3 regions of the Dyella sp. genome follow, and region 3 is predicted to be linked to each of the others. Evidence: riboswitches for the same ligand, from Rfam matches in the RefSeq annotation. Region 3 holds a riboswitch; each other region holds the start of a gene.
What was found. A riboswitch is a leader RNA that binds a small molecule or an ion and turns the genes downstream of it on or off. The one in region 3 is predicted to bind cobalamin.

Region 1 (3,275 bases), on a different contig from region 3:
TGCACGCCCGTCCCGTCGCGGACTCGATCCATGTCGACTTCGCGAAACGCGCAGCGTCCATGCTTTTTCGCTCCATCTATCTGCGATATGGTGCCGTACCCATCCAGCCGCCGGCCCCGCCGCCATGCTTACAGCCCTCGTGCTCGCGCTGCTTGCCGGCGCACAGCCGCCCTCGACGGACACCTTCACCACGCGCGTGCAGCGCGCAAAGATGGTGGAAGCCGGCCCCACCGGCCCGGCCTATCAAAAACAATTCTGGGCCAAGACCGGCAACCCGATGACCGACGCACTGAAAGCCTGCCTGGCGAGCAACGCGCCGGCGGACAAGTCGCCCTTTACGCTGGTTGCGGATATTTCGCCCGACGGACATCCGCTGCACGTGGATGTGCGCGCGCCGACAGCCGTCGCGAAATGCCTCGCCGGCCAGTTTTCGGCGTGGACATTTCCCATACCGCCCAAATTGTCCGATTCGGTCGATTACCCGATCGAGATCGATGTAAGTCTGTGAGCGCGCACGAACCAATGGAGACTTGCCCGGCTTCGTGATCGGCGCAGTGCGGGCGCACACCACGCCTTGCGCTACGATCCGCCCAATCTTTCCATGGAGTCGGCGGCATGCGCGCACCCACCGGTTCGGTCGTCGGTCTCTGCTCCGCCTCTGCCACCATGTCGGCGATGGGCATGGCCTTTCTCGGTTATTGGGGCGTCCACGAACCTACGCCCTGGAATGCGCGTGACATCGTGGTGGTGTGCCTGGCCTTCTTCAGTTTCATGGCGTTGGGCGCGACGATCTGGATCGCCACCACGCCGGTGGCCGATGACACCGTCGAACGGATCGCGCCCGCGCGCCGCAGCTTCGCCGCGGGGCTGGTGCTGATGTGGCTGGGGATCGTTGTCGCCATCGTGCCGTAGCGAAAAAATTTTCAACCGGGCCACAGGCCGCATGGCGGTTGGAGTCCGTCTGGTTATCCACCGGCTTATCCACAAATTATTGGGTTGACCGGCAACGGCGACCCCGATATGTTGTGCTCCGTCGGTTGCCGCTTCGAACGATTTCGAGGTGGCTCGGGAATCCGGTGCAAGTCCGGAACTGCCCCGCAGCGGTAGGCGGAGACCAAAGCCCAGTCGCACTGGCCTGCAGGGCTGGGAAGCGGGGCGAGTAGGCGGATCGCGAGATCCACATCCGCAAGTCCGAAGACCTGCCGACACGGTCTGGCCGGAGCGCCATGCCGCTGGTGACGGCCTCCGTGGGAGAGGTGTGTCGCGCGACGCGGATGTCATTGCCTGTGTCGAGCGAGCACGACCGCGGTACCGCCACCTCAGCCCTGCGCGCGGGAGCAGGCGGTTGAGTCCAAGGAATCTGTCCGCACGAACCGGCTCTCGCCGGCCGGACCGATTCCGCAGCCCGGAGCGTCCGACATGCAACCTATCGATACCGAATCGCGCGAGCGCACTGCCGACCGCGCCGAACCTGCCGTTTTCTCCGCCGATGCCCACGCGCCGGCCACTGCCATTGCTGGAACGATGTCCGCTACCGCCGAAGCACCTTTCACCCTGACTCCTCCGCACAACCCGGGCCAGATGCGCGTCACCAAGCGCAGCGGCCGGCAGGAAGTGGTCGACGTCAACAAGATCGTCCGCGCGGTCACGCGCAGCGCCGAAGGCTTGCATGCGGTCGATCCGCTGCGCGTGGCGCTGAAGACCATCGGCGGCTTGTATGACGGCGCCACCACGCAGGAACTGGATCAGCTTTCCATCCGTACCGCCGCCGCGCTCACCGCCGAGGAACCGGAATACGGCCAGCTCGCCGCGCGCCTGCTCAGCGCCTTTATCGACAAGGAAGTGAGCGGGCAGGAAATCCAGAGCTTTTCGCAATCCGTCGCACGCGGTGCCGAACTGGGCATCGTCAATGCGCGGCTGCGTGATTTCGTGACCGAAAACGCACGCAAGCTCAACGATGCGATCGATCCGCTGGCCTCGCGCCGCTTCGAATACTTCGGCCTGCGCACGGTGTACGACCGCTACTTGTTGCGCCATCCGCAACTGCGCAAAGTGGTGGAGACGCCGCAGTATTTCTTCATGCGCATCGCCTGCGCACTCGGCGGCAACGAGATTGGCGAAACGCTGGAGCTGTACCGCCTGCTTTCGTCGCTGGAATACATCGCCAGCTCGCCGACATTGTTCAATGCCGGCACGGCGCACGAGCAGCTCAGCTCCTGCTTCCTGCTCGACTCGCCGCTGGATTCGCTGGAATCGATCTACGAGAAGTACGGCGACGTCGCCAAGCTCAGCAAATTCGCCGGCGGCATCGGCCTGGCCTATTCGCGCGTACGTTCGCGCGGTTCGCTGATCAAGGGCACCAACGGCCATTCCAACGGTCTGGTGCCATGGCTGAAAACGCTGGATGCCTCGGTCGCCGCGGTGAACCAGGGCGGCAAGCGCAAAGGCGCGGCCTGCGTGTACCTGGAACCGTGGCACGCCGATATCGAGGAATTCCTCGAACTGCGCGACAACACCGGCGACGAAGCGCGCCGCACGCACAACCTCAATCTCGCCAACTGGATTCCCGACGAATTCATGCGCCGCGTCGAACACGACGGCAACTGGTCGCTGTTCGATCCAAAGATCGTGCCGCATTTCGTCGACAGCTGGGGCGAAACCTTCGAGCGCGCCTATCACAAGGCCGAAGCCGAAGGTCTGGCGGTAAAGACGGTGAAGGCACGCGAACTTTATGCACGCATGCTGCGCACGCTGGCGCAGACCGGCAACGGCTGGATGACCTTCAAGGATCGCAGCAACGCCACCAGCAACCAGACGGCCAAAGCGGAAAACGTCATCCATCTGTCGAATCTGTGCACCGAGATCCTGGAAGTCACCAGCGCCGGCGAAACGGCGGTGTGCAACCTGGGCTCGATCAATCTGTCCCGCCATGTAGTCGATGGCTCGTTCGACTTCGCCAAGCTTGCTGCCACGGTGCGCACGGCGGTGCGCCAGCTGGATCGCGTGATCGACCTGAACTTCTACCCCATCGACACCGCCGCCACCGCCAACCGCAAGTGGCGCCCGGTTGGCCTGGGCGTGATGGGCCTGCAGGACGTGTTCTTCAAGCTGCGCTTGGCCGTAGATTCGGCCGAAGCGCTGGAACTGTCCACGCGCATCGCCGAAGAGATCTACTACAACGCATTGGCGCAATCGAACGCGCTGGCCGAACAACACGGCGCGCATCCCGGCTTTGCGGAAACCCGCGCGGCGAATGGCGAACTGCAGTTCGATTA
Region 2 (3,275 bases), on a different contig from region 3:
TGGCGCAAGCAAACAGAAGGGCACATTCATGGGCGCCTTTATGCCTTGGGGGCCAGAAGCGCAAATGTGCCTGAAGTCGGGCCGTGCCGAAAGGCATGGCGTTGATTTTCCCTCTCCTGAGAGGCAAGGTCGGAGCCAGGATGGGCCAGCAGGCAGGGATGCAATCCCAGCATTCGCGTGGATGCCGGGATTGGCACCCCAGCCTGCTTGGCATCTGCTGCCTTACAGGCCGTAGCGCACCGTCAAGTACCAGGTGCGACCCAACTCGTTGTAGTAGTAGACCGTCTCATAGCTGTGATCGAACACATTCGCCAGCTTGGCTTCCACCTGCCAATCCGGGGCGAAGCTGTAGCTTGCTCGCAGGTCGGTGGTGGCATAGCCGCCCATGCGTTCGGTATTGGCGATGTCGTCGTAGCGCTTGCTGGAGGCAAAGAACGTCGCGCCCAGGTTGAACCGGCCCAGCCTGCGATCGACGTCGACTCGTGCGGTGCGTTGCGCACGGCGCTGCAGCAGGTTGCCGTTGTTGGCGCCGCCGTCGTTGTTCTTCGGCTGCATCAGCGTGAGATAGCTCTGCACGCGCCAGTCGTCCAGGTTGAAGCCGAATTGGCCTTCCACGCCACGGATGCGTGCGCGGCTCAGGTTTTGCGGTACGTAGTTCTGGTCCAGCACGATCAGGTTGTCGATGGTGGTCTGGTAGGCGTTGACGCCCCAGTTCCAGTGCTGCAACTGCTGTGTCAGGCCGATTTCCGCGCTGCGCGAGGTTTCCGGCCGCAAATCCGGATTGGCCGTCGGAAAGCCGCCGAGGGGCGGAAAGTACAGGTCATCAAACGTGGGCGCGTGGAACGCGCTGCCGTAGCTCACCGACAGCACCGGTCCGTTTTCGAAGTGATAGCCCCACGCCGCCGAGCCCGTGTTGTGATTGCCGAATTGATCGTTGTGATCGTGGCGCGCGGCGAGCTGCACTTCGTTATGGCCGAAGCTGCCCTGGTATTGCGCAAAAGTGCCGGTATCGCCGCGGGTGGTTTGTTGGAAAGCCGTGTCGCTGGCGACGTGTTCCTGCTGGTAATCCACGCCCACGGTGAGCAATTGGTCGGTCGCCAGCGTGATGTCGTTCTGCCACGACGCCTGGTTGCGGCGTGAATTGAAATAACCGGTGGCCATGCGCGGGTAGTACTGGCTGAAATAAGTGCCCTGGTAGTAGCTGGCGAGATCGTCGCGGCTTTGTCCGGCGTCGAGCGTGACTTTCCACATCGGCAGTGGCGTGAAACTCAGGCGCGCGCCGGCCACGTACTGCTCTTCCAGGCTGTCATTGCCGCTGTACGGGCTGCCGGCGAATTCCGCGTTGCTCTTGCTGCGCAGCCAGTCGAAGGCGAGCTCCGTGCCGTTGTCCCAGCGATAGCCGATGTTGGCGAAGCCGTTCCAGTTGCGATAGGCGTCGTTGCGCGGATCGTCCACGTAGCAGGCAATGCCGCGTTCCGCCGCGCCCATGCGGCAATTGGGAATGCCGCCGGTGTAGGTGCCGCCGAGGCTCGCGTTGTACCACAGACGCGCATCGCCGCCGGAAACGCCGGCCTGGCCATTTACGTAACCATGGCTGCCGCCGGTAACGCTTACCGACGGCGAAATGTCGCCGTTCGGCTGACCGTGCCGGGTGAAAATCTGAATCACGCCACCGATCGCATCCGAGCCGTACAGGCTGGCGCGCGGGCCGCGCACGATCTCGATGCGATCGATCGCCTGCACCGGAATCTGCTCCAGCGCTGGCAGGCCGATGCTGACCGAGCCGATGCGCACGCCGTCAATCAGCACCAGCACATGCGTGGCATTGGTGCCGCGCAGATACAGCGAGGATTGCCCGCCGATACCGCCGGTTTGCGCGATCGACACACCGGGCAGGCCAGTCAGCAGGTCGACCACCGATACCGGCTGCAGGCGCTCGATGTCTTCGCGCGTGATCACGGTGACTGAGGACAGCGCCTCGTTGGCGGTGATGGCGGTGCGCGTGGCAGTCACGATCACCGGCGTCAGCGAGCCGTCCTGGCCGTCGTTTGATTGAGCGTAAGCGGCCTGCGCGGCCAGTGACAGCAGCAAGGCGGCTGCAAGCGCATGTTTCTTCAACACGATGGATGTTCCCCTGCCGCGCGTCCCCGCGCGGCGCAAGTCGTCAGCGAGCCGGCATCGGGCGGAGCAAAAAGGGAACGGAAGGCGACCAGGCGCAGAACGCCGCAGCGCGAACTCCGTGCCTCGCCCACCGCGAATGCCAGAACCTGTTCCGGGCCGGTCTCCGGACTTGCGAGTGGCATGTTTGCACATGCCGTCAGCAATGCCTTCCCATGCTTACGCACAGTGGCGCCTTATCGCTGCAATGACTCGCTTACCGTTGCGGGGGCAGTGCCGGACTTGCTGCGCAAACAGCGCACCGGCTTCCCGTTTCATCCCTTTTGCTTTCGCCGTGGGGACACCTGGAACGGGCGCCACTGTAGCCGATGGAACGCGGTCCGGGCAATTTATGCATCTTGTCCCGCACTGTCCGGTTCGAGCGCGAAAAGGGGCCGATAAGCAGATAACGCCTTTTTGCAAGCGCGGCGATGTAGTTATTGGGCCGACGAAGCGAGGATAAGACAATGGACAGCCCGACTATTAACCCAACGTCTCATGCGTATCACTCTTCGGCGGCAGAAGATGCCGCCGCGAGTACTCCGGCGATAACGTCGCAAACCGATCTGTCGGGTGATTTCGTCCAGCCGACCAATAACCCGTTTGCGGGCGCCGGCCGAAAGCCTCGATCCATATTCCGTGAGGTGTGGGATAGGACGCCCTTTGGCGTCCTGCAAAACCTGATTGAAGGAAAAGGCCTCACCTGTAGCTTCTTTCCGGGCATATGCAGCCTGGCAGGGGTCGATGGCGGATACGAAAACAGTACGCAAGGCCCTGCCAGTAAAGCCCGATATGGAGTAACCAGTTCAAGCGATATTCAATCCGGAAAAAATGCCGGAAGGATTGTCGACCTGTCGTCGGTTCCCGCTGTGGAAAAAAGGGTCAGCAGGGTCCTGGATGAAACCATCAAAAACACATGGAGGGCCTATAACCTGATGGACAGCCCGTCAACGTGGACTGGCAAGACAATGACGGCAATGAAGAAGTTGTTCGGGGAAGGGATCACTCGTCCGGACGTACGGGCCAGGATAAAGACCGGGCTGGCTACCTCGCTCGACGGCATGCAACAGCTGAGAGACAACCCGCAGCGAATCTTCCTTGAGGTTTCTCCCGAGCCC
Region 3 (3,275 bases):
CTGCTTCGAAGGTCACGGGCGGCGGCAAGGCAGTTGCCGCATGCTGGGCCCATGCAGCAGCCAGGGCATCCAGTCGCGCATCGATATCCGCCAGTTCAGTGGCAGCAATCAAGCCAAGATGACGCTCGGGCAGTGCGAGTTGCTCCTCGCGCGGCAACGCACCCAACCAATGCAACGAGGATGGCAGGCTGTCTCGCAACAATTGCGCATGATAGGCGCTGCCGATGCGATTGGCCGCAACACCATACATGGACAGCCCTTCGCGATACGTCGCCAGGCCGCAAGCGAGCGCGCCGAAGGTTTGCGCCATCGCCGAGCCGTCGATCACCGCCAGCACCGGCAAGCCCAATTGCTGGGCAAGATCGGCACTGCTAGGGGCGCCATCGAACAGGCCCATCACGCCTTCCACCAGGATCAGGTCGGCATCGGCCGCAGCATCGAACAGGCGCCTGCGCACGTCCGCTTCGCCGCACATCCATAGATCGAGTTGATAGGCCGGCGTGCCCGCAGCCCGCGCCAGCACCATCGGATCGAGAAAATCCGGCCCGGTCTTGAACACGCGCACACGCCGGCCTTGTTGCGCATGCCAGCGCGCGAGCGCGGAAGTGACCGAGGTTTTGCCCTGCCCCGAGGCAGGTGCGGAAACCAGCAAGGCCGGGCAATGGCGCACGCTCACAGTTCGATGCCTTGCTGCGCCTTGATGCCTGCGTCGAAGGCGTGTTTGACCACGCGCATCTCGGTCACTGTATCGGCTACCGCGATCAAGCCGTCTGGCGCGCCGCGCCCGGTGATAACCACATGTTGCCGCGGCGGGCGTGCGGTTACTGCTTCAAGTACCTGCTCGAGCTGCACGTATTGTTTCACCAAGGCGATGTTGAGTTCATCCAGCAGCACGAAGTCGTACGCGGGGTCGGCCAGCATGTCCGCGGCGATCTTCCACGCCGCTTGTGCTGCGGCGATGTCGCGCGCCTTGTCCTGTGTTTCCCAGGTAAAGCCTTCGCCCATCACGTGGTAGTCGAGCTGGTCGCCGGCGAAGTGGCGAAAGAATGCTTCCTCGCCGGTTGAAAAGGTGCCCTTGATGAACTGCACCACGCCGCACTTGAAGCCATGCCCCAGCGAGCGCGCCAGCATGCCGAAACCGGACGAACTCTTGCCCTTGCCGTTGCCGGTGTTCACCACCAGCACGCCGCGATCGATGGTGGCGCGCGCGATCTTGCGATCGACCAGTTCTTTCTTGCGCTGCATGCGTTCGCGATAGCGCTCTTCCGGCGTCATCGTGTCGCGTGGTGATTGATCGCTCATGACTTCCTCCACTCCTGGCGCACGGCCAAGCATCATTAATAAGGAGGAAGACGACGGTACCGGTACTGACGCAGCGGCCCGACATGGCCCTCCGCCTGTACGGTTTCAACCTGTGGCCGGTCTCCGGGCTTGCGAGCGAAGGGACACCCTTCCGATCCGCGCCTTCCCGTGCAAGCACAGTGGCTATATGCGAATCGCGTTGCTCGCCTACCGTTGCGGGGGCAGCTCCGGCATGGCCGCGCAGGCAGCGCACCGGATTCCCGTTTCAACTGCCGGCAAGGCCCGGCAGTCACCTCAGGCCGCAGCATCTTAGAGCGGGGCACCCGGCGTGCATAGGGAGGCTGGGGGGCGCATGGCTGAGATGCGGCTCACGCGTTGAAGGCTCGCTATACGCCGTCTACACGATGCCGTAACGATGCTTGGCCTGGGAGAACGGCCGTCGAGATACGGATAAATGCACGTCCGGGATGGATATTTCCATTTGGACTTTTAGACGCCCAATGATCGGTTGCTGCTCGGCAACCTTGTCATTAACCTGCAATTTGCTGCTTCGCAGCAACGACCATGCTTAGGGGAATCATCCGCAATGACTAATGACAACAACCGGCCATATCAGGCCAGGTCTCAGCAGAATGGCTCTGCCAAGAACGCGACCCTGCTGCTTGCTGCTTCCATCCTGTTTGCGTTGGCCTCCGCGGCGGCGGCGCAGGACACCACGCAAGCCAGCGCATCTTCCGCCGGCAACCCGAAAAACCTGCAAGCCGTGATCGTCACCGGCACGCGCGCGCAGAACCGCACCGACAGCAGTTCGCTGTCGCCGATCGACGTAGTGCCGGCTTCGGCCTTGCAAGGCACCGGCACCACCGAGCTTTCCACGGCGCTGGCGCGGCTGATCCCATCGCTGAACTTCCCCCGCCCTGCCGCCACCGATGCGACCGATTCGCAGCGCCCCGCCACTTTGCGCGGCCTCGCGCCGGACGAAGTGCTGGTGCTGGTCGACGGCAAGCGCTGGCACAGCGGTTCGATGGTGAACGTGGACGGCACCATCGGCCGCGGTTCGGCGCCGGTGGATCTCAACACCATTCCGTTGTCGGCGATCGACCATATCGAAGTGCTGCGCGATGGCGCGTCCGCGCAGTACGGCTCCGATGCCATCGCGGGCGTGATCAACATCATCCTGAAGCATGGCGCGCAAGGCGGCTCGGTCGAACTGGACGGTGGCCGTTACCAGCGCGGTGGCGGCAAGCAGTGGCAAGGTTCGGTCAATTTCGGTATCCCGTTGAACGGCGACAAGGGCTGGCTGCGCTTTACCCTGGATGACGGACACCAGGACCCGACCAATCATGGCGGTGCCGACATCCGCTATCCGCAGCTGGGCGAGAAGCAGGTGTTCGGTGATCCCACCGTCAGCGAGCACAACCTGTTCTTCAACTCGCAATACGACATCACCCACAACATCCAGTTCTACGCCTTCGGCAGCTACCACTTCCGCAACGGCATTTCGGATGAGCTGTACCGCAATGCGTTCGGCTACCCTGCTTCGATCAAGGCGCAACTCAATGCGCTCTATCCGGACGGCTACCAGCCGCTGCTGGAATCGCGCAGCACCGATCAGCAATTCGTCGCCGGCCTGCGCGGCACCACCAGCGGTGGCTGGCGCTGGGATGTAAGCGCCAACTACGGCGGCAACCGCGTATCGCTCGATACCATCCACACTGCCAATTACGCCTTCCTGCACGACGTCGGCTACACGCCGACCACCTTCTTCGACGGCATCGTCTCCACCGCGCAGCAATTGGTGGACGTGGACATCGCCAAGGACTTCAACCTCGGCTGGCTGCCCAATCCGGTCACGGTGGCGTTCGGTGGCGAATACCAGCGCAATACCTACGAAATTAAAGCGGGCGACCCAGCTTCCTATTACGTAGGCACCTCGGGGGTGACGGGCGGGGCACAAGGCTTCGGTGGCTACA

Region 1: it holds a riboswitch for cobalamin, as region 3 does, so the genes downstream of both, V7M64_RS04585 (ribonucleoside-diphosphate reductase subunit alpha) here and cobO (cob(I)yrinic acid a,c-diamide adenosyltransferase) in region 3, are expected to answer to the same signal.
Region 2: it holds a riboswitch for cobalamin, as region 3 does, so the genes downstream of both, V7M64_RS09245 (TonB-dependent receptor) here and cobO (cob(I)yrinic acid a,c-diamide adenosyltransferase) in region 3, are expected to answer to the same signal.

What each region holds. Positions count from the first base shown of each region.
Region 1 is NZ_DAIOEU010000006.1:30,041-33,315, reverse strand. It holds gene V7M64_RS04595 (peptidase C13) at 125-508, shown strand; gene V7M64_RS04590 (hypothetical protein) at 616-912, shown strand; cobalamin riboswitch at 1,018-1,222, shown strand; gene V7M64_RS04585 (ribonucleoside-diphosphate reductase subunit alpha) at 1,420-3,275, shown strand, end outside.
Region 2 is NZ_DAIOEU010000016.1:25,600-28,874, forward strand. It holds gene V7M64_RS09245 (TonB-dependent receptor) at 223-2,121, opposite strand; cobalamin riboswitch at 2,258-2,481, opposite strand; gene V7M64_RS09250 (hypothetical protein) at 2,625-3,275, shown strand, end outside.
Region 3 is NZ_DAIOEU010000048.1:32,648-35,922, forward strand. It holds gene V7M64_RS16905 (cobyrinate a,c-diamide synthase) at 1-670, opposite strand, end outside; gene cobO (cob(I)yrinic acid a,c-diamide adenosyltransferase) at 673-1,275, opposite strand; cobalamin riboswitch at 1,399-1,614, opposite strand; gene V7M64_RS16915 (TonB-dependent receptor) at 1,889-3,275, shown strand, end outside.